4 regions of the Pseudoalteromonas sp. PPB1 genome follow, and region 4 is predicted to be linked to each of the others. Evidence: predicted binding sites of a transcription regulator. Region 4 holds the regulator's gene; each other region holds the start of a gene.
What was found. The regulator sigma-54, encoded in region 4, starts transcription at its own class of promoters, with help from an activator protein. The targets are predictions, from matches to a motif close to GTTGGCACGNNNNTNGNNT.
Positions count from the first base shown of each region.

Region 1: a site for sigma-54 is predicted at 1,851-1,869, ahead of IY568_RS12710 (DUF4097 family beta strand repeat-containing protein). Genes of this name have one in related genera too.
Region 2: a site for sigma-54 is predicted at 1,215-1,233, ahead of flgJ (flagellar assembly peptidoglycan hydrolase FlgJ). Genes of this name have one in related genera too.
Region 3: a site for sigma-54 is predicted at 2,603-2,621, ahead of IY568_RS00455 (P-II family nitrogen regulator). Genes of this name have one in related genera too.

Region 1 is NZ_JACEQV010000011.1:57,927-62,709, forward strand. It holds gene IY568_RS12705 (SDR family NAD(P)-dependent oxidoreductase) at 1-672, opposite strand, end outside; gene IY568_RS12710 (DUF4097 family beta strand repeat-containing protein) at 780-1,808, opposite strand; gene IY568_RS12715 (MBL fold metallo-hydrolase) at 2,067-2,852, shown strand; gene IY568_RS25305 (GNAT family N-acetyltransferase) at 3,044-3,937, opposite strand; gene IY568_RS12725 (GNAT family N-acetyltransferase) at 4,578-4,783, shown strand, end outside.
Region 2 is NZ_JACEQV010000002.1:324,478-329,260, reverse strand. It holds gene flgH (flagellar basal body L-ring protein FlgH) at 1-61, shown strand, start outside; gene IY568_RS03785 (flagellar basal body P-ring protein FlgI) at 73-1,167, shown strand; gene flgJ (flagellar assembly peptidoglycan hydrolase FlgJ) at 1,270-2,235, shown strand; gene flgK (flagellar hook-associated protein FlgK) at 2,237-4,249, shown strand; gene flgL (flagellar hook-associated protein FlgL) at 4,252-4,783, shown strand, end outside.
Region 3 is NZ_JACEQV010000001.1:103,119-107,901, forward strand. It holds gene mrcB (penicillin-binding protein 1B) at 1-875, opposite strand, end outside; gene IY568_RS00450 (ammonium transporter) at 982-2,211, opposite strand; gene IY568_RS00455 (P-II family nitrogen regulator) at 2,223-2,561, opposite strand; gene IY568_RS00460 (diguanylate cyclase) at 2,754-3,989, opposite strand; gene IY568_RS00465 (S10 family peptidase) at 4,325-4,783, shown strand, end outside.
Region 4 is NZ_JACEQV010000001.1:479,161-483,943, forward strand. It holds gene kdsC (3-deoxy-manno-octulosonate-8-phosphatase KdsC) at 1-363, shown strand, start outside; gene lptC (LPS export ABC transporter periplasmic protein LptC) at 360-914, shown strand; gene lptA (lipopolysaccharide transport periplasmic protein LptA) at 904-1,443, shown strand; gene lptB (LPS export ABC transporter ATP-binding protein) at 1,440-2,165, shown strand; gene IY568_RS02130 (RNA polymerase factor sigma-54) at 2,210-3,718, shown strand; gene hpf (ribosome hibernation promoting factor) at 3,744-4,031, shown strand; gene IY568_RS02140 (PTS sugar transporter subunit IIA) at 4,034-4,489, shown strand; gene rapZ (RNase adapter RapZ) at 4,502-4,783, shown strand, end outside.

The DNA of each region.
Region 1 (4,783 bases), on a different contig from region 4:
TTTACCTTTTTGCATGGCCTGATAACCACATTTGGCGACTGATTGTGGACTTTTTCCTTGTTTAAAGACCGCAAGCTCTTCCAGATTACCGGTTTTGGCAAACTCGGTGGCAACCGGACCCGGGCATAGCGCCGTCACACTGATCCCATGATCGCCTAGTTCTTCTGCCAGTGCCTGAGAAAAAGAAGTCACAAACGCTTTGGTTGCGTAGTAAGTTGCCTGCAATGGCCCCGGAAGCAAGGAGACGGTGGACGAGACGTTCAGGATTTTACCATGTTTGCGGGCTGTCATATCCTGTACGAAGAGATGTGTGAGTGCGGTCAGGCTACTGATATTGACTTGGATCATGTCCAGATCAGCCTGTAAATCGCGTTCATGAAAAAAGCCATGGCCCCCAAATCCGGCGTTGTTGATCAGGATATCAATTTCGATATCCTGGCGTTTTGTTTCGTTGTAGATTGCTTGCGCTGACGTCGGGTCGGTGAGATCAGCCGTGATCACGCAAGCGTTGACACCATGGGTTTGTTCCAGCTCTTTTTTCAGGGCATTGAGCTTGTTTTCAGAGCGGGCGACCAGAACTAGGTCACCGCCCTGCTGGGCGTGTAAGCGCGCTAGTTCTAAACCAATACCAGAAGATGCGCCTGTGATCAGGGCTGTGTTTGCGTAAGTCATGATGTCACCTTATTACCAGAAGTTATGCGCTCATTGTAGAAGTTGAACTCACATAATACACTGGCAAAAGGTGACACTTTGCTTGCAAAAGGTGTCGTTATAGGGGGTTAATCTCGAATATTGACTTCGCCACGGACCTTTTCGATGCGCTGACCGCCGGAGGAATCACCTGTGATGGTAAGGCCACCTGCCTGAATGACTTCAATGTCACCGGAATCATCGTCGATGGTGACATGGCCTTTGATGTTTTGTAGCACCAGATTGCCACTGCCATCATTGACCTTGGCATTGCCCTGTAAGTCCTGAACCCGCACAAATCCTGAGTCGTCGCGTAAATCAAGCGAATTACCGCCGCGGATCTCAAGGTTTCCGGAGCCATCTACAATGGTCAGGTCACCGCTCATATCGGTCAGACTGATGTTGCCTGATTCATCGTCCAGGGTAAGCGAACGTCCGCCAATGATTTGGATATCGCCGGAGCCGTCCTCAATATCCAGATCACCACGCACGTCGGTAATGTATACCTGGCCCGACGCGTCATCGAGTTTCAGCTGGCTGCCGCCCTGAATGGTAATGTCGCCTGAGCCATCTTCGATATCCAGCATGCCACTGACGCCACGGATAAGCATTTGCCCTGAGCCGTCATCAATTTTAACATTTGCTGCGCCATTGATGCTGATGTCGCCTGAGCCGTCTTCCAGTTCGATGTCTCCGGTCATGCCTGAGATAGCAATGTCGCCTGAGCTATCGTCAATGTCCAATGCAAGGCTATTAGGTACGCGGACAGTCAGATCAATTCTGGGGCTATTACCGCTGTACCAGACGATACCAACCCGGGCATTTTGTTTTGCGATCAGTCGTGCGTTGTTGCCGTCCTGCTCAAGCGTAAGCTGATAACTGTGATCTTTGTCTGTCAGTATTTTTGCATCAACTTCTATTTGTGAGAGGGTGTCGTCACCGATGATATCCAGTGAGCCTGAACTGGTATCTGCCATCAGGCTGTTCAAATTTGTGGCGTCCAGCGTCAGGGTTTTGTGCAGCTCCACGTCTGCCACTGTTTTACTGTGGCCATCAATATGAATCACACAACCACTGAGTGCGAGTGCTGCGAATAAGGGAGAAAGTTTTTTGATCATGGCGCAATTCCAATTTGTTATTTTTTTCATATGCCATGAACAAAGCAAAACAGATGCCAAGAATGTTAGTTATTATATATCAATGTTTTATGTGTTTTTGACGTTCATTTGGTTGGACATATAGTGGCTTGATTTAGTGAAATTAACCAAATGTTGGTGTATCTATCTATTTGCTAAGCATGGCCTTGTCACGGGAATGTCAATTATTGCATCTAGCATTGGGTGTGTACCGAGTGGCGAATATTGACGAGCAGACTGATGTTAGATTCGATAGTGGCCCGGCCAACACAAGATAAACCGCATCGCACACACTCACAGGTGTCAGTGCCAGATTGTGCGCTCTTTTTGGGTGTTGGTGCGGCCAGTGCGGCAGAGCTTGGTAATGCTGCATGTGTGATTTGTTGTGAAGACACCCCCTGGTTACTCATTGATTGTGGCCACGACACGCTGGCGCGATTCAAACGCGCGTTTGGCTGCCACTCTTTACCTCAGGCCGTATTTATCACTCATCTGCACTACGATCATATTGGCGGCCTGGAACAGCTGTATTTTAAGGCGGCATTGGGCGGGCAAAAAGTACGTTTATATGTACCAGTTCAGCTTATTCAATCTTTGTGTGCGATGTTGGCCTACACTGGATTGGCTGAGCTACGCGAAGATATCTGGCATACGTTTGAGCTGCACCCGGTTGGTGAACACTTTTTCCATCAACAGCTTCGGCTGAACTGCTATCCGGTTCGCCATCAGGCGCCTGGCAGTGCGTTCTCTTTGCATCTTCCTGGGCGGTTTTTTTATAGTGGCGATACCCGCCCAATTCCCGAGCTACTGATCCATCAGGTGACTCAGGGAGAAATCATTTTTCATGATTGTGTGGCGTCTGGTAATCCCAGTCATGCCGGGTTGGACGATTTGTTACGAGAGTATCCCCCAGCTATTTTGAACAGATTGTGTGTATACCATTATCATTCACAAGAGGATGTGCAGGCGTTTGATGATGCCGGCATTCGTTACGCTAAACCACAGCAACCCATTCCCTTGTGTTAAGCCCCTTTACAGTGTTGTGATGATATTACCAGTTTCACATATTACCAGTTCAATTTGAAGGAGCGCATTGACGCTAACGGCGTTAAAAATTTCTCATTTAGAACCTTATACCTTAGCCATAGGTTCATATATTTTAGCCTGGTTATCGACACTCTTTTCTCGCCTCAAAATAGAACACTTAATTAAGCAACTTAGTATAATCTGATCTCGGCGAGCATCTCTTCTTCCTCTTCATCGAAGCCCGTTTCTACAAAGCCAAAACTGCCATAAAAATCTTTGGCGACCGGATTGTCCGGTACATAACAGATGGCGATTTCTGTCACCTCTGGCTGGCTCCGGATCTCCTCCAGCGCCGCTTTTAGCGCTTGTCTGCCTATGCCCTGCTGTTGATAAGCTTTATCAATCATCAGACGCCAAATTGAAATGCGGTGCGGTTTTTCAGGAACCCACATCAGTAGCCCGACTTGTTTATCCTGATAGTTGATTGCACGTACTTCATACCCCGGATTATGGGCAGCTTCCAGTAAAGTCCATTCGTTGGGGGCCACCAACGGCTGTTGTGGTTCATGTAGCGCAAGGTCACCCAATTGTTCGAAATTTTCTTGCCACACAGTGCTTAGGTATACCTTCGGGAGAGGCGCTTCACGATGCCACTCCATCAGATAAGCGGTGTCGTTCCAGCGGCCTTTAAATTCAAAAGACATGTCACTGAGCAAACTGCGCATGCGTTCATTGCCTTCCACATAGACGGCAGAAATTATCTGACAATCAGACTTGGCTCTGAGCTGTGTGAGTAACTTTTTCAGGGCTTGCCTGGCAAATCCCTGACGACGGAAGCGCTTGTCTATTGCCAGCTGTGTGATGGTATATTCATGTTTTGTACCCTCTGGTTCCATAGGGTGATACTGTATAAACCCGACCAGTGTTTGATGATGGTAGATCAGCAGGTTTCGGTAGTATGGAAAAAACGCTGATTCGGCCAGGGCTTCGGCTGGCGATGCGATAAAACTCAGGTCTTCAGGCAATAGTTGTAGCGTAAATACATCACTGTAATTGTCTTTACTGGTTGCTTTTAATGTGATCATGGCATCTCCTTTTTTCCTTATATAGGTCCGAATTGGCGTAAACCCAACCTTTTTGTGTTTTTTTTATACAAGTGAGTGGGTTGGTTTAAGTCCTTGCATTATAAGGAATTGTATATATGTGTCGGACAATTGGCCTAGTTTTTAGGATAATATTTGCACTATTTTCTGGTGTTTTGGGTAATTTTTTGCTATCAATGTTACTACTTTTGGTTGTAGTGCATCTTCCTTTATTAATACTTTTGTGGTTTTTAGGTTGGGAAGAAGCATAGGAGAGTTGTTTATGTTGTTTTCACAATCAGACCGTACTGGCCAGAATCAGTGCTCACTGCTTTTCACAACGATTGCCACCATATTGTTGCTTGCTATCACACTTTGGCTAGCCTGAATGGTAAGATGCCATGGAGGGTATGAATGGCTATTGATCCGACAGATGTGACAAGGTCCCGCATCCCACGTTAATCACATGCTGCAACATGTTTCCTTACCATATAATCTGAATATATTTAGTTATATTTCCCGCAAAGTACGTTAAAATACCCTTTTATTTTGTCGCACCAGTCATTACGCTTAACCTGATTACGTGTCGTGTAAATGAGGTCTGGCTGGGCCCGGAAAGTAACTGTCATTTGAAAGGAAAATTATGCAACTAGTTGATTTAAAACCAGATGATCCAAGTGTTAGAGAACTATTTGCAGAAATTGACCGCCTGATGAATACCCTCTACCCCATTGCCAGTGATCAGTCTTTGGCACTGGAAGAGCTCAATCAACCCAATGTACGTGCTGTGGGGCTACGAAACGAAGAAGGCATAGTGGCATGTGGCGCCATCGTTAAACAATTCGATAA
Region 2 (4,783 bases), on a different contig from region 4:
GGAAGTGCAGAGTGCAGGTTGGCTGACTAAGTTCTTTATGAGCGCCATTATGCCATTTTGAGGAAGCAAACTATGAAATTATTTAATGTGCTCGTGCTAACGATGGCACTTATTGGCAGCCAGTTTGCGCAAGCTGAGCGTATCAAAGACGTAACCATGGTTGAGGGAGTTCGTTCAAACCAACTGGTTGGTTATGGTTTGGTAGTGGGCCTGCCGGGTACCGGAGAGCAAACCCGCTTTACTGAACAAAGCTTCAAGGGCATGTTAAACAGCTTTGGTATTACTATGCCTGCCAACCTAAAGCCGAAGATCAAAAATGTGGCAGCCGTAGCCGTTCACGCAGAGTTACCAGCCTTTGTGAAGCCCGGTCAAACTATTGACGTCACGGTGTCATCTATTGGTAGTGCGGGCAGTTTGCGTGGCGGGACTTTACTGCAAACGTTTCTTAAAGGTGTAGATGGTAATGTCTATGCGATTGCTCAGGGCAGTATGATCGTGGGTGGTTTGGGTGCTGAAGGGCTAGATGGCAGCCGGGTTGTAATCAACACGCCAACAGTTGGTCGTATTCCAAATGGTGGTACAGTTGAACGTGCTGTCAGGAGCCCGTTTACCCAGGGAGATCATATTACCTTCAACCTGAATCGCCCCGACTTCACAACCGCAAAGCGTCTGGCTGATACAATCAATGATCTGGTGGGCCCACAAAGCGCACAAGCAATGGATGCTGCTTCCGTGCGAGTTATTGCACCCCGGGATCCTTCTCAACGCGTTGCTTACCTGTCGACTCTTGAAAACCTGGAGTTCACACCAGCGGATACCTCAGCCAAGATTATCGTGAATTCACGTACTGGTACCATAGTGATTGGCAAAGAAGTGAAACTGCAGCCTGCGGCAATAACACATGGCGGATTGACAGTGACCATTGCTGAACAAATGAATGTGTCTCAGCCGCAGCCTTTGACAGAGGGTGATACTGTGGTGACGCGTCAAAGCATTGTCGATGTTGACCAGGACGATTCGCGGGCGTTTGTATTTGACCCCGGTTCAAGCCTGGATGATTTGGTCCGTGCAATCAATGCAGTGGGTGCTGCTCCTGGCGATCTGATGGCGATACTGGAGGCATTGAAAGAAGCCGGTGCAATACATGGTCAATTAGTCGTCATTTAATGCTTCCTTTATAATCAATTAGTTAGCCCCATTTTATGGGGCTTTTTTTTGGCTCAATAATTGCATTGTAATTGGTTATGTATATTGATGTGATTTCGAGCAATGAATACTGATCCAACTCGCAACCAAAGTTTCTATGACTTAACTGATCTGAACTCGTTAAGACAGGATGCACTGAAAAGTACCGGAGACGCCAATGCCTCTGAAGAAGCGTTGCGTAAGGCGGCTCAACAGTTCGAGTCAATTTTCACTCAAATGATGTTGTCCAGCATGCGAAAGGCCAATGAGGTTCTGGAGGACAAAGATAGTCCGTTTAATTCCAGCAGCGTCAAATTTTATCGTGACATGCATGATCAGCAAATGTCTATGCAGCTCTCCAGCGAAGGGAGCTTGGGTCTCGCAGACCTGATTGTGCAGCAATTATCGCCTAACCGGGATGGGTATATGCCCAGCTCTGTACTGCGCACCGGTGCGGAGCTACAAAGCGACCGGATCGCCAATGGTGAAGCTGCGCAGTTGAAAGCTGAGCAACAGCCTGAGGTGATGGAAAGTGCATCTAAAGATGTGCAATTCGATGATCCAGAGTCCTTCGTTAGCCAGCTTTGGGAGCATGCTAAGTCAGCAGCTGCCAAGATTGGTTTGAATCCAGCTGTGATGGTTGCTCAGGCTGCACTGGAAACAGGTTGGGGCAAGCACATCATTGCCCGCCAGGACGGTGAAAGCAGTTTAAACCTGTTTAACATAAAAGCCGATAAGCGTTGGCAGGGTGACAGCGCCAGTAAAATGACGCTGGAATTTGAGCAAGGTTTACCAGTGAAAAAGCAAGCGAGCTTCAGAGCGTATGATTCGCTGAAAGATAGCATCAATGATTATGTCGATTTCCTGCAGTCCAATCCTCGTTACCAAGAGGCTTTAACTAAGACAGATAATCCGGACCAATACCTGGATGCGCTGCAACAGGCAGGGTATGCAACCGATCCAGATTATGCAGAAAAAATTAAACGTGTGTTGGACAGAGGAGAATTTCAGTCCATGTTGTCAGCGTCAGTGCATCAGGGAGTAAATTAAGATGTCATTTAATCTTATGAATATTGGTACTTCCGGGGTCAGGGCCAGCTCTGAATTACTCCAGACGACCAGTAAAAACATCGCAAACCTGAATACCAAAGGTTATGTTCGCGAGCGGACTGAACACACCACTATGGTCAACAACCAGGTGGGACGTGGTGAAACCGTGCGCCTACTCAATGAGTTTGCTCAGAAGCAGCTTAATCGTGATCTTTCGAGTGAGGCTTACTACGAACAGTTTGTGACGGAAGCCACTCGGGTTGATACCTTGTTTGGTGAAGAGTCTAATAATCTGAATCAGAGCATCAACTCGTTGTTCAATAATATGCAGGAAGCGATGAATTTACCTTCCTCAACGGTTGCGCGCTCCCTGTTTTTGACGGATGCACAGAACTTAATTGATCAGATGGACAGGTTATCCGGTATCGTGTTTGATCAGAGCAATATCGTAAATGAGCAATTGTCGATTTATTCTGATGAAGCCAATAACCTGATCCAGAAGATCAGTGACATGAACGCCCAAGTTGCGGCGCTCAATGGTAATAACAGCGATGGCAGCGGCAGCTCCTTGCTTAATCAACGAGATCAGGCCATCAGAGATCTGGCTGAATTGGTAGACATCGAAACCCTGGATGGCAAGAATGGTGAAAAACTCGTTTTTCTTGGCTCCGGGCAATCTTTGGTCATGGAAAATGGCAGTTTTAATCTCTTCTCAATGGATGGCGACCCCGATCCGAACCACAAAACGTTGACGCTGGATGTGACTGATGGTGCCGCTGTGGCGTTAGAGGTGGATCATGTCAGTCTTAGAGGAAAGATTGGCGGCCTGATGGCATTTCGTGATGATATTTTGGTGCCAGCACAGACGCAGCTCGGTCAAATCGGACTATCACTTGCCGATGCTTTTAACCAGCAAAACCAGCTGGGTATGGACCTGGATGGTAATCTTGGCGGTAACATATTCACGCTACCAACGGTCGGCGGATATCCGTATGAAAGCAATACCAGTACCGCACAGTTAACGGCTACGGTTGAGCCTGGTAAAGGTAAAGAAGTCCCGGCGACGGATTTCAGAGTCACTTATACCGCAGCAAACACCGTCGAAATTGCAGCGGTAGACAGTAAGGGCAATGTTCAGGGAACTCCCGTAACTGCAAACGTGATTGGCGGAGTGATAGATTCAAACTCCGTTGCGGCAGGTGTCGACATGTTTGGTTTGCAAATGAACCTGACAGGGACCGCTAATGTTGGTGACAGCTTCCTGGTTAAGCTTAACTCGGGAACTGCGGGGAATTTACAACTTGCAACTGATAGACCTGAAAGTTTGGCACTGGCTTCACCAATACGGACGGAGACTGCGGCCAGTAATGTGAGTACGGCAAACATTTCTGTAGGCTCTGTCACCAACACAGATCCTGCTACGAGTAACTTTACAGCTGCACCACCGAGCCTGACCAATGGCACAATCACACTGACCAAAACGGCAAACGCCAATGAATATCAGATCGTTGATGGCAATGGTACCAATACATTTACTATTACACCGCCCGCTGAAAACTTACTTGCCCAAGCGGGGGGCGCGTATGCCAGCTATGGCTTCGATTTTAATATTGAAGGGACGCCGGCGACGGGTGACACATTTACCATTGAGTTTAATACCGGTGGTTTTGATGATAACCGTAATGGTCTCGAGCTTAGTAAGTTACAAAGTGCAGAACTGGTGCGTCAGAATGTGGTGACCACCGCAACTGCAGATAATTTGAAGACGTTCAATGAAGCGTATGCCGGCCTAGTGACGGAAATAGGTGTTGTGGCCAATCAGGCCAAAACCAATGGTGCGGCCTATGAAGCGTTGGCAGCCCAATCTGAAGCCTGGTATGAGTCTATGGCGGGCGTGAATTTAGACGAAGAAGCAGCAAATTTGCTTCGTTTTCAACAATCTTACTCAGCAGCTGCACAAGTACTTACCGCAGCAAGAACTGTGTTTGATACCCTATTAAGTGCGGCGAGGTAATTATGCGTTTATCTCAAAATATGATGTATCAGAATAACCTGAACTCAATACTCGATAGCCAGCAAGATGTGAATAAAGCAATGCAGCAGGTTAATACGCAAAAACGTGTATTAACTGCATCAGATGATCCTTCTGCAATGGCACGGGCTTTGTTATACACCGATAGGATCCAAACCAATGAGCAATATACAAAAAATCTGACTATGCTCAAAGGCCGTTTGGATACGCAAGAAGGTGTACTGGATAATATCAAAGATTCTTTGACTCGTGCTCTGACGCTAACGGTCCAGGCAGGTAACGGTTCTTTGGTGGATGTAGACAGAGCATCGTTGTCTGAAGAGCTAAGTGCTATACAAACCGCGGTGCATGACCTGATGAATGCGAAAACGGAAGATGGCCGATACATTTTTTCCGGTTATCAGGATAATACTGAAGCCTATTCGTACAACAGTACACAACAGCGTTATCAATACAACGGTGATCAGGGGCAGCATAAAATTAAGGTTGCCGAAGGGGTTGAAATTAAATCCAGCG
Region 3 (4,783 bases), 380 kb from region 4:
GCCTCAAGAATTTCATCTTTGCTGTAACGGAAATCAAGAATGAGGGCGATAAAAGCTTCATTGATCTTGCGCAGCAAAGAGCGTTCCCGGGTTAAATAAAAGTTCTTTGCCAGCTGCTGGGTCAGTGTGCTCCCCCCCTGCACTGTGCGTCCCGCACGAATATTGTGGTACAAAGCACGCATAATGGACCACACAGACACCCCGTGATGCTCATAAAAAGCCCGATCTTCAACCACCAGCAAGGTGTTTTTAAGAATATCCGGTATTTTGTCCAGTGGCACAAATTCCCGATCCTGACGACTTTCATTGCCTATCCGGGCAATTTGTACCGGCTCAAGCCTGGCACTCTCAACTCGCCGCCCCTGATCATTCACAATGCTGGCCAGCTTTTTGCCTGCAAAATTGAGAGTAAAGATACGCGCCTGCTCAACCCCGTCATAAAACTCAAAGGAGCGGCGATACACGGTAATCGTACGACCCTGCACTACAAACTGGCCCGTATGTTTAATGCGGTTTACCCGAGAGTAATTGAGCCGCTCAAGTTCCCAGATCACTTCCTGCTCAGCCAGATATTGATCCGGATAAAACGACATAGCGCGGGCATACACCTGCACAGGTAACTGCCACTTGTTCCCTTCAAACTGTCGGCTGACTTTGGCATCGAGATAAACCACATACCCTGCAACCGCAAATACCATGGCCAGACTTAGCTTCCAGCACAACGACCACAGCGTGCTCAGTGTCCGGTTACGCAATGCCCGTAAGCGTTGCTTAAATGAGGAAGTGGAGTTAGCGGTCTTTTTCTTGCCTGATTTGGCCGGTGATTTACGGGTGGACTTGCGAGGTTTGCCTGCTGCTTTTTTGTTGTCTGCCATTGACCGTGGAATGCTTACTGAGAGTGAATAGATGCTAGATTATCTCAGATTAACTGCCGCTTAAACCAAAAAGCGCGATAAGCCGCGCTTTTTGGTGAATTCTTGCTTACTTATTGCGAATGGTCACAAATTCAGGATACGCATCTATGCCGCAATCGTGCTGGTCCATACCACTGAGTTCTTCTTCTTCACCTACCCGGATCCCCATCAAGGTTTTGATGATCCCCCAGACGATGTAAGACGCAATAAACACAAAACCCAGTATGGTCACCAGCCCGATGGCCTGAGTCATAAAGCTGGCATCACTGTTCGAGAAAGGCACCATCATAATGCCCAACGCCCCACACACACCATGCACGGAAATAGCACCAACCGGATCATCAATACGCAGTTTATCCAGTGCGACTATGCTGAATACCACCAAAGAACCACCCAGCATCCCCAGAATACAAGCCAGCATTGGCGTGGGTGACGCAGGCTCTGCGGTAATGGTCACCAGACCAGCCAGTGCACCGTTCAGGATCATGGTCAGGTCCGCTTTTTTCCACATCAGCTTACACACCACCAGTGCTGCAATCGCACCCGCTGCTGCCGCGGCATTGGTATTTACCATGATCTGACTGACAGCGATGGCATTGCTTTTGTCTGCAAGAAATAGCTGAGATCCACCGTTAAATCCAAACCATCCCATCCATAAAATAAAGGTTCCCAGTGTCGCCAGAGGCAGGTTTGAACCAGGGATAGGATAGATTTCACCGTTTCTTCCATACTTGCCCTTACGTGCACCGAGTAACAAAACGCCAGCCAGGGCGGCAGCGGCACCTGCACCATGCACTATCGCAGAGCCTGCAAAGTCGACGAAGCCCAACTCAGACAAGAATCCAGCGCCCCAGGTCCAATAGCCTTCAATAGGATAAATCAACCCAGTCAGGACCACAGTAAACAACAAGAATGCCCAGAGCTTCATGCGCTCTGCAACCGCTCCGGAGACAATAGACATAGCGGTTGCCACAAACACAACCTGAAAAAAGAAATCTGATTCCAGTGCATGGTCAGCATCGTCGGCAGCACTGCCAATAAGCGCACCAAAGTTAGGCACTACCCCACCTTCAACGTTATCCACGTACATGATGTTATATCCAACCAATAGAAACATCGTACAGGCGATGGCATACAGGGCGACATTTTTAGTGAGAATTTCGGTGGTGTTCTTTGAGCGTACCAGCCCCGCTTCAAGCATCGCGAAGCCAGCGGCCATCCACATCACCAGAATACCAGACACCAGAAAGTAAAAGGTGTTCAGAGAGAATTGTAATTCAATTACCGTATTTTCCATTAGTTCACCCCTTAAATCGCTTCTTCGTCGAGTTCACCGGTACGGATCCGGACAATTTGCTCAAGGTCATAGACAAATATTTTGCCGTCGCCAATTTTGCCAGTACTGGCAATCTCAGTAATCGCCTCCACGACACGCTGGGTATTTTCACTGCGGGTCGCTATTTCAAGCTTTATTTTGGGAATAAAGTCGACCTGATATTCAGCTCCACGATATAGCTCGGTATGACCCCTCTGACGACCAAAACCCTTCACATCGACCACAGTCATGCCCTCGATACCCAGCTCAGCCAGGGCTTCGCGGACTTCATCCAGCTTAAACGGTTTAATTATTGCGCTTATCATTTTCATTATTTGCCCCCCCAGGGCAGATGATCCTGTCGGGGGAGGTAATCCAACCTTTGTGCCAATAATAAAAGTAATTATTTTACAATGTGTTAGGTTGATTCAGAGATATAGAATGAATACCAAACGCACCGTGCTGGTGCGCCTGTTTATTGTCTGACTTGAAATGGTGCAATATCGGGTGGGGTAATCTGAAGATTAGCTTTCACTGACCATTACGCAATTGCGCTGAGCTTCTTTAGCACGATACAAAGCGCTGTCTGCCGCACGCATGACGTCACTGAGGGTCGCTTTATCGCACCGGGCAATGCCCACACTAAGTGTGCAGTGTAATGCCTGCTCCTGGATCATAAATTGGGTGTTAGCAAAGCGTTCTTTGAAGTCCTGGCAACTATTTTTAGCCACAGTCAGGTCATTACCGGGCATTAACACGGCAAATTCCTCCCCTCCGACACGTGCCACCAGACAATGATTGAAAGAGCTATTGAGCAGCTCAGCAACCTGAGACAGGACTTTGTCCCCTCCAAGGTGACCGTACTGATCATTGATTGCCTTAAAGTGGTCCAGATCCAGTAACGCCAGTGTGAACTGATCCGGCTTATTCTTGAGCACTTTATCCATATGCTGGCAAAAATATCGACGATTATAAAGACCAGTCAGAAAATCTCTGTGTGCGTACTCTTTAATGTCTGCAATCAGGTTCAACTGATCCATGGTTTGCATCACCCGACAATGAAATTCTTCATTCATAAAGGGTTTCGTCAAAAAGTCATTGGCGCCATATTTGATGAACTTAGCAGACAAACCGTGACTGCCAGCACCTGACAGGCCAATAATAGCCAAATCATCACGCCCGCGGCTGTTGCGCACAGCTTTAACCAGTTCAAAGCCATCCATGGTGGGCATCGCATAATCTGTCAGCAATAATTTAATGTCCGACTTGGCATTGAGCATATTCAAAGCTTGCTCACCATCTTGCGCCTCAAACACCGTAAACAGCTGCTTTTCCAGCATCTGTCTCATCACAGCCCGGCTGATCATTGAATCATCAGCGATCAGTGCCTGACACCCTTCGTTGCGCAATAAACGTGATACGAGTTTAATGGCATAGAGATAAGAATCCCGATTGTCCTTAATCACATAATCAACGACGCCCATCTCAAGCATTTGCTGACGGCTATATTCATCAATTTTAGACGTCAATACCACAGTGGGTACGTTGCGGCTTAGCGTAAGCTGCACGACCTCTCCATCGGGGGCGTCTGGTAAGGTCAGATCGACCAAAGCCAGAGTGTAATGTTGGCTCTCGAGTAATGCCTGGGTCTCTTTCAGAGACCAGGCATAATCAATTTCCACATCCAGGTGTTGTGATGCAAGGTGGCGAAGGATTTGTTGCACTACCTTACTGTCTTCGACGACTAATACTCTTTGCATTACGATGCTCTACTAAAACTACGAGAAAAGGGAAGAGATACAAGAATTTAACAGCGCTAAATACTTTCATACTACAGACATAAGGATTAAATATACGCGATTTCTGTGACAAAAAAAACTCACCGGCCAATAAAATTGTAAACAAACCGCAACAAAAGCCCGCCTAAACTTGGCTTCACCGGGCCATTTAAAACACAAAAAACAAACCAAAAACACCATAAAAATTAACATGCTTTGCGCATAGCCTATTTTTTGGCTATTAGTCTCAAGTTTTTTGAATTCTGTCCTGGATGCGTCTTAAATAAGCAGATCGATTTCACCCAAAAAATAAAAACATGTTGTTGAAGCCATTACTGTTCGCTCTTTCTGCGACTTTTATTACCACACTCCCTCACACGGCATCGGCACAAGCCGATACTCAGGGTCAATTAACCCAGCAAATTGATGCTCAGGTCATCACCGAACACAAAGGAACCTTTAACGGGGAGCGGATCGCCTACACAGCCACCACAGGTACTCAGCCAGTATGGGATAAAGCAGGCCACCCGATAGCGACACTCCACTATACCTACTATAAAAAGAACAAAGTCAAAGATCCCGCCACCCGTCCACTGCTGATCTCATTTAACGGTGGTCCGGGCTCAGCGTCTGTATGGATGCACATTGCGTACACAGGGCCTCGGGTGCTGAAGATTGACGACGAAGGTTACCCAATGCAGCCCTATGGCTTAAAAGATAATCCGGATTCTGTACTGGATGTCGCTGATATTCTGTTCGTCAATCCAGTCAACACA
Region 4 (4,783 bases):
GGCGTTGAAGTGGCAGTAATCACGGGGCGTCATTCACACATTGTTCAGCAGCGCATGACTAGCCTCAACGTTAAGTACATCTATCAGGGTATGGAAGACAAGTTGCAAGGCTACGCTGAGTTGAAAGACAAATTGCAGCTGGCAGATCACGAGATTGCCTATATCGGCGATGATGCACCTGACTTACCTGTGATGCTCAAAGTCGGTCTGTCTGCGGCCGTGCAAGATGCTCACCCTATGGTGGTTCGTGCAGCTGATTACAGAACTTTGTTACCCGGCGGGTTTGGTGCGGTTCGGGAGCTGACTGACTTACTGCTGCTCTGTCAGGGCAAATCATTGGGTTATGAAGGCAGTAGCGTATGACCGTACTTCGCGCCTTATTGCTCGTTGTATTCAGCCTCACCATGTTATGGCTGTGGTATCCCTATTTAACGCAATCGGGACAGGTCGCACCGCGATCAGAAGAAGTGCTGGCTAAACCCGATTATGTCGCCATCGATCTGAAGCAAACCAATTACGCAGAAAATGGGCAGCTCAGCTATCAAATTACGGCAGATAGAATGGAACTCTATCAGGAGCTAGGGTTTAGCCACTTTACCGCGCCAATTTTTACATTGCACAACGACCAGCAAAACTGGCAACTCAAGGCCAATGAAGCCACCTTATATGGCAACAATACGCTGATTTTGGAAGGTGAAGTGCAGGCAACAAATCTGACGGCTGATGCCATGATAAAGCACATCAACGCCGATCATGTGCAAGTCGATATTAATGAAAAGCACATGCGCTCTGAGCACCCAGTAGAAATTACCGGGCCAAACTTAACGATTTCAGGTAAAGGCTTAGTGGCCGATCTCAATACCGAAATCATTGAACTCATCAACCACACTGAAACAATTTATTATGAGCAATAAATTAACCTGTTCCTTGATCTTACTGTGCACTTTGAGTGCCTTTCATCCTGCAGCTTATGCAGAAAATACAGCTGCTGATCAGGTGATTATCAGTTCTGGCACTCAGCTGGCCCAGTTGCAAACCAATATTGGCGTATTCGAGGAAAACGTCGAAATCATTCACGGTAACCGGAAAATTCTGGCCGATCGTCTCGAGGTGCACCGTCGGGAAGAACTGGGTAAAAACAAGCAGCTGCTGGTTGCAACAGGCAGCCCAGCCGTATTTCAAGAGCGTCAGACGGATGGCTCTTTACTCAAGGCAACCGCCAAAGAAGTGCGCTATGACGTCGCAAACCGCATGCTCACCATAAAAGGCGGTGCAGAGATCAGTCAGGCAGGGCAAAAAATTAGCGCGCAAACCATCGTTTATGATATGGAAAAGAAGCTGATCAGCGCACAGCGCGGGGAGCAAGAACAAAACCGTGTGAGAACCATTCTGTTACCTGAAAAAGAGAACCCCCAGCAACCAAAAGAGAAGGGTAATCCGTGAGTAAATTAACCGCCACCGCACTGGCCAAAAGCTATAAGGGCAGACAGGTTGTTAAAAACGTTGAGTTAAGCGTTGAAGCTGGCAGTATTGTTGGCCTCCTTGGCCCAAATGGCGCAGGTAAAACCACCACTTTTTATATGATTGTCGGCCTGGTGCCCAGTGATAAGGGCAGCATACATATTGACGAACAAGACATTACCTTATTGCCAATGCATAGCCGAGCAAGACTTGGTATTGGTTACCTGCCACAAGAGTCCTCTATTTTTCGCAAGCTGACCGTCTATCAGAACCTGATGGCCATTTTAGAAACTCGTAAAGAGCTGAACAAAGAACAACGAGAAGTCATCCTCAATGAGCTGTTAGATGAGTTTAATATCCAGCATATTCGCGATAGCCAGGGTATGGCACTATCGGGCGGTGAACGACGCCGGGTAGAAATTGCCCGCGCCCTTGCGGCAGATCCAAAATTTATCTTATTAGATGAGCCTTTCGCTGGCGTTGATCCTATTTCAGTGTTAGATATAAAGAAAATTATAGAACACCTGAAAAACCGTGGGATAGGCGTACTGATCACTGACCACAACGTGCGTGAAACGCTGGACGTCTGTGAGAAAGCTTATATAGTGTCACATGGTGAACTGATAGCAGCAGGCACCCCGGAGCATGTTCTGGCCGATCAAACCGTGCGGGATGTCTACCTAGGTGAGCAATTCAGGCTATAGTTATAAAATTAGAAGTAAATAACAAAAAGGATTGTTAGAGATACATGAGGCAATCGCTACAGCTGCGCATGGGGCAGCAACTGACAATGACACCACAACTGCAACAGGCTATTCGTCTGTTACAGTTGAGTACGCTAGATCTCCAACAAGAAATCCAAGAAGCGCTTGATAGCAACCCTTTGTTGGAAGTGGAAGAAGGTGAGTCTGAATCACAAGATAATGAAACTCAGTCCAAGTCGGATTCCGATTTGGAACAACCTACAACGAGTGACAACGACAGCTATGAAGAGGCGGCTGTCAGCGACTACGAACAAGACAGCGATGCTGCACTAAACAAAGACACCGTCAGCGACGATTTGGCAATGGACGTAACCTGGGATGAGTACATCAGTGCCGCACCGGCAAGCAGTTCAGGCCCAATGCCGGAAGACGAAACCATTTACCAGGGTAAAACGACTGAGACATTGCAAGAATACCTGATGTGGCAGTTGGAACTGACGCCTTTTAGTCCAACAGACAGAGCCATCGCCCTTGCAATTGTAGAAGCGGTTGATGACGCAGGCCTGTTGACCATCAGCTGCGAAGACATCGTCGAAAGCATGAATCAGGACAACGATGACGAGCTAATTGAGCAGGATGAAGTAGAGGCCGTACTGAAACGGATCCAACTATTTGACCCCGTTGGGATTGCTGCACGCAGCCTGCAAGAATGCCTGTGCATTCAGCTCAACCAGTTTGACCCAAATACCCCCTGGCTTGCACAGACCAAAGAAATTCTGACTGAGCACATAGATCTGTTAGCCAGCCGGGATTACCGCACTTTGATGAAAAAAACCAAACTCAAAGAAGCGGATCTGAAAGAAGTAATGACCCTGATCCACGGCCTAAACCCGAAACCTGCCGCCAGCATAGTGCAAGAAGAAGCAGACTATGTGATCCCGGATGTGTCGGTTAAAAAAGTGAAAGGTCGCTGGGTTGTTGAACTCAACCCCGATTCAATGCCAAAAATTAGAGTGAATGACCACTACGCTGCGATGTCCCGTTCAGTCAAGTCCAGCACAGATAGTCAGTTTATTCGTTCACACTTGCAAGAGGCAAAATGGTTCATCAAGAGCCTGGAAAGCCGCAATGAAACTTTATTAAAAGTTACTAATTGCATTGTGCAGCAACAACAGGCATTCTTTGAACATGGCCCCGAGGCAATGAAGCCGATGGTACTGAATGATGTGGCCGAAATGGTCGACATGCATGAGTCCACGATTTCACGTGTAACAACTCAAAAGTATATGCACACGCCACGCGGTATCTATGAGTTGAAGTATTTCTTCTCAAGCCATGTCAGCACTGAAAACGGAGGAGAATGCTCTTCGACTGCAATCAGAGCATTGATCAAAAAGCTAATTGCCGCAGAAAATACAGCTAAACCTTTGAGTGACAGCAAGATTGCGGACGTATTGGCAGATCAAGGGATCAAAGTGGCTAGACGTACAATTGCCAAATACCGAGAGTCTTTGGCTATCCCACCGTCCAATCAGCGTAAAAGCCTGATTTAGACGTAACTACAGAAGGAAAATGCTTATGCAACTAAATTTAACTGGTCGACATGTAGAAATCACCGATTCGTTAAGAGACTATGTAACAAACAAGTTTGCGAAGCTAGAAAGGCACTTTGATCACATCAATAATGTGCATGTTATCCTAGATGTCGAAAAGCTCATCCAAAAAGCAGAAGCCACATTACATGTGAACGGGGGAGAAATCTTTGCCTCAACCGAACACCGGGATATGTATGCCGCAATAGACGGACTTATCGATAAGCTTGACCGCCAGGTGATCAAGCACAAAGAGAAGCTAACTCGACATTAATCATGAAACTAAGCTCATTGATTTCACAGGACTGCAGCAAAGCTGCGGTCCTTTTTAATAGTAAGAAACGTATTTTAGAGTACATCAGTGAGTTGGCTCAAAGCCAGCTTCCAGACAGTAATGCCCATGACATCCTTGATGCGCTATTGAGCCGCGAAAAACTCGGTAGTACGGGGATCGGAAAAGGGATAGCCCTGCCCCATGGCCGCATGGCAGGCATAGATAAAGTGGTGGCTATGCTGCTTGTTAATCAGCAAGGCATTGCCTTTGATGCCATTGACAATCAACCCGTCGACATTTTTGTGGCACTCATCGTACCCGAGGGAGAAAATCAACAACATTTGCAGACCTTGGCAACGATCGCTGATAAACTTAAAAACAAGGTGTTTTGTAAACGTATCAGACAAGCTCACAATGATCAGGAGTTATTCGCGATAATTGAAGAGTTTGACAACTAACGGAGAGTTTCTGTGCAGTTAATTATTGTCAGTGGTCGTTCTGGCTCAGGAAAATCGGTCGCCCTTCGCGTGCTGGAAGACTTGGGTTATTACTGCGCCGATAATATCCCAGTCAACTTGCTGCCTGCATTGGTGCGCAGTGTGTCAGACAGCTATGATAAAATTGCCGTGAGCGTTGACGTACGTAACCTGCCAAAAGATCAGCAAGAACTCGACGATATTTTGGAATACCTCCCCGGATTTGCAGAACCCAACATATTCTATCTGGACAGTGAAGATCAGATCTTGATCCGT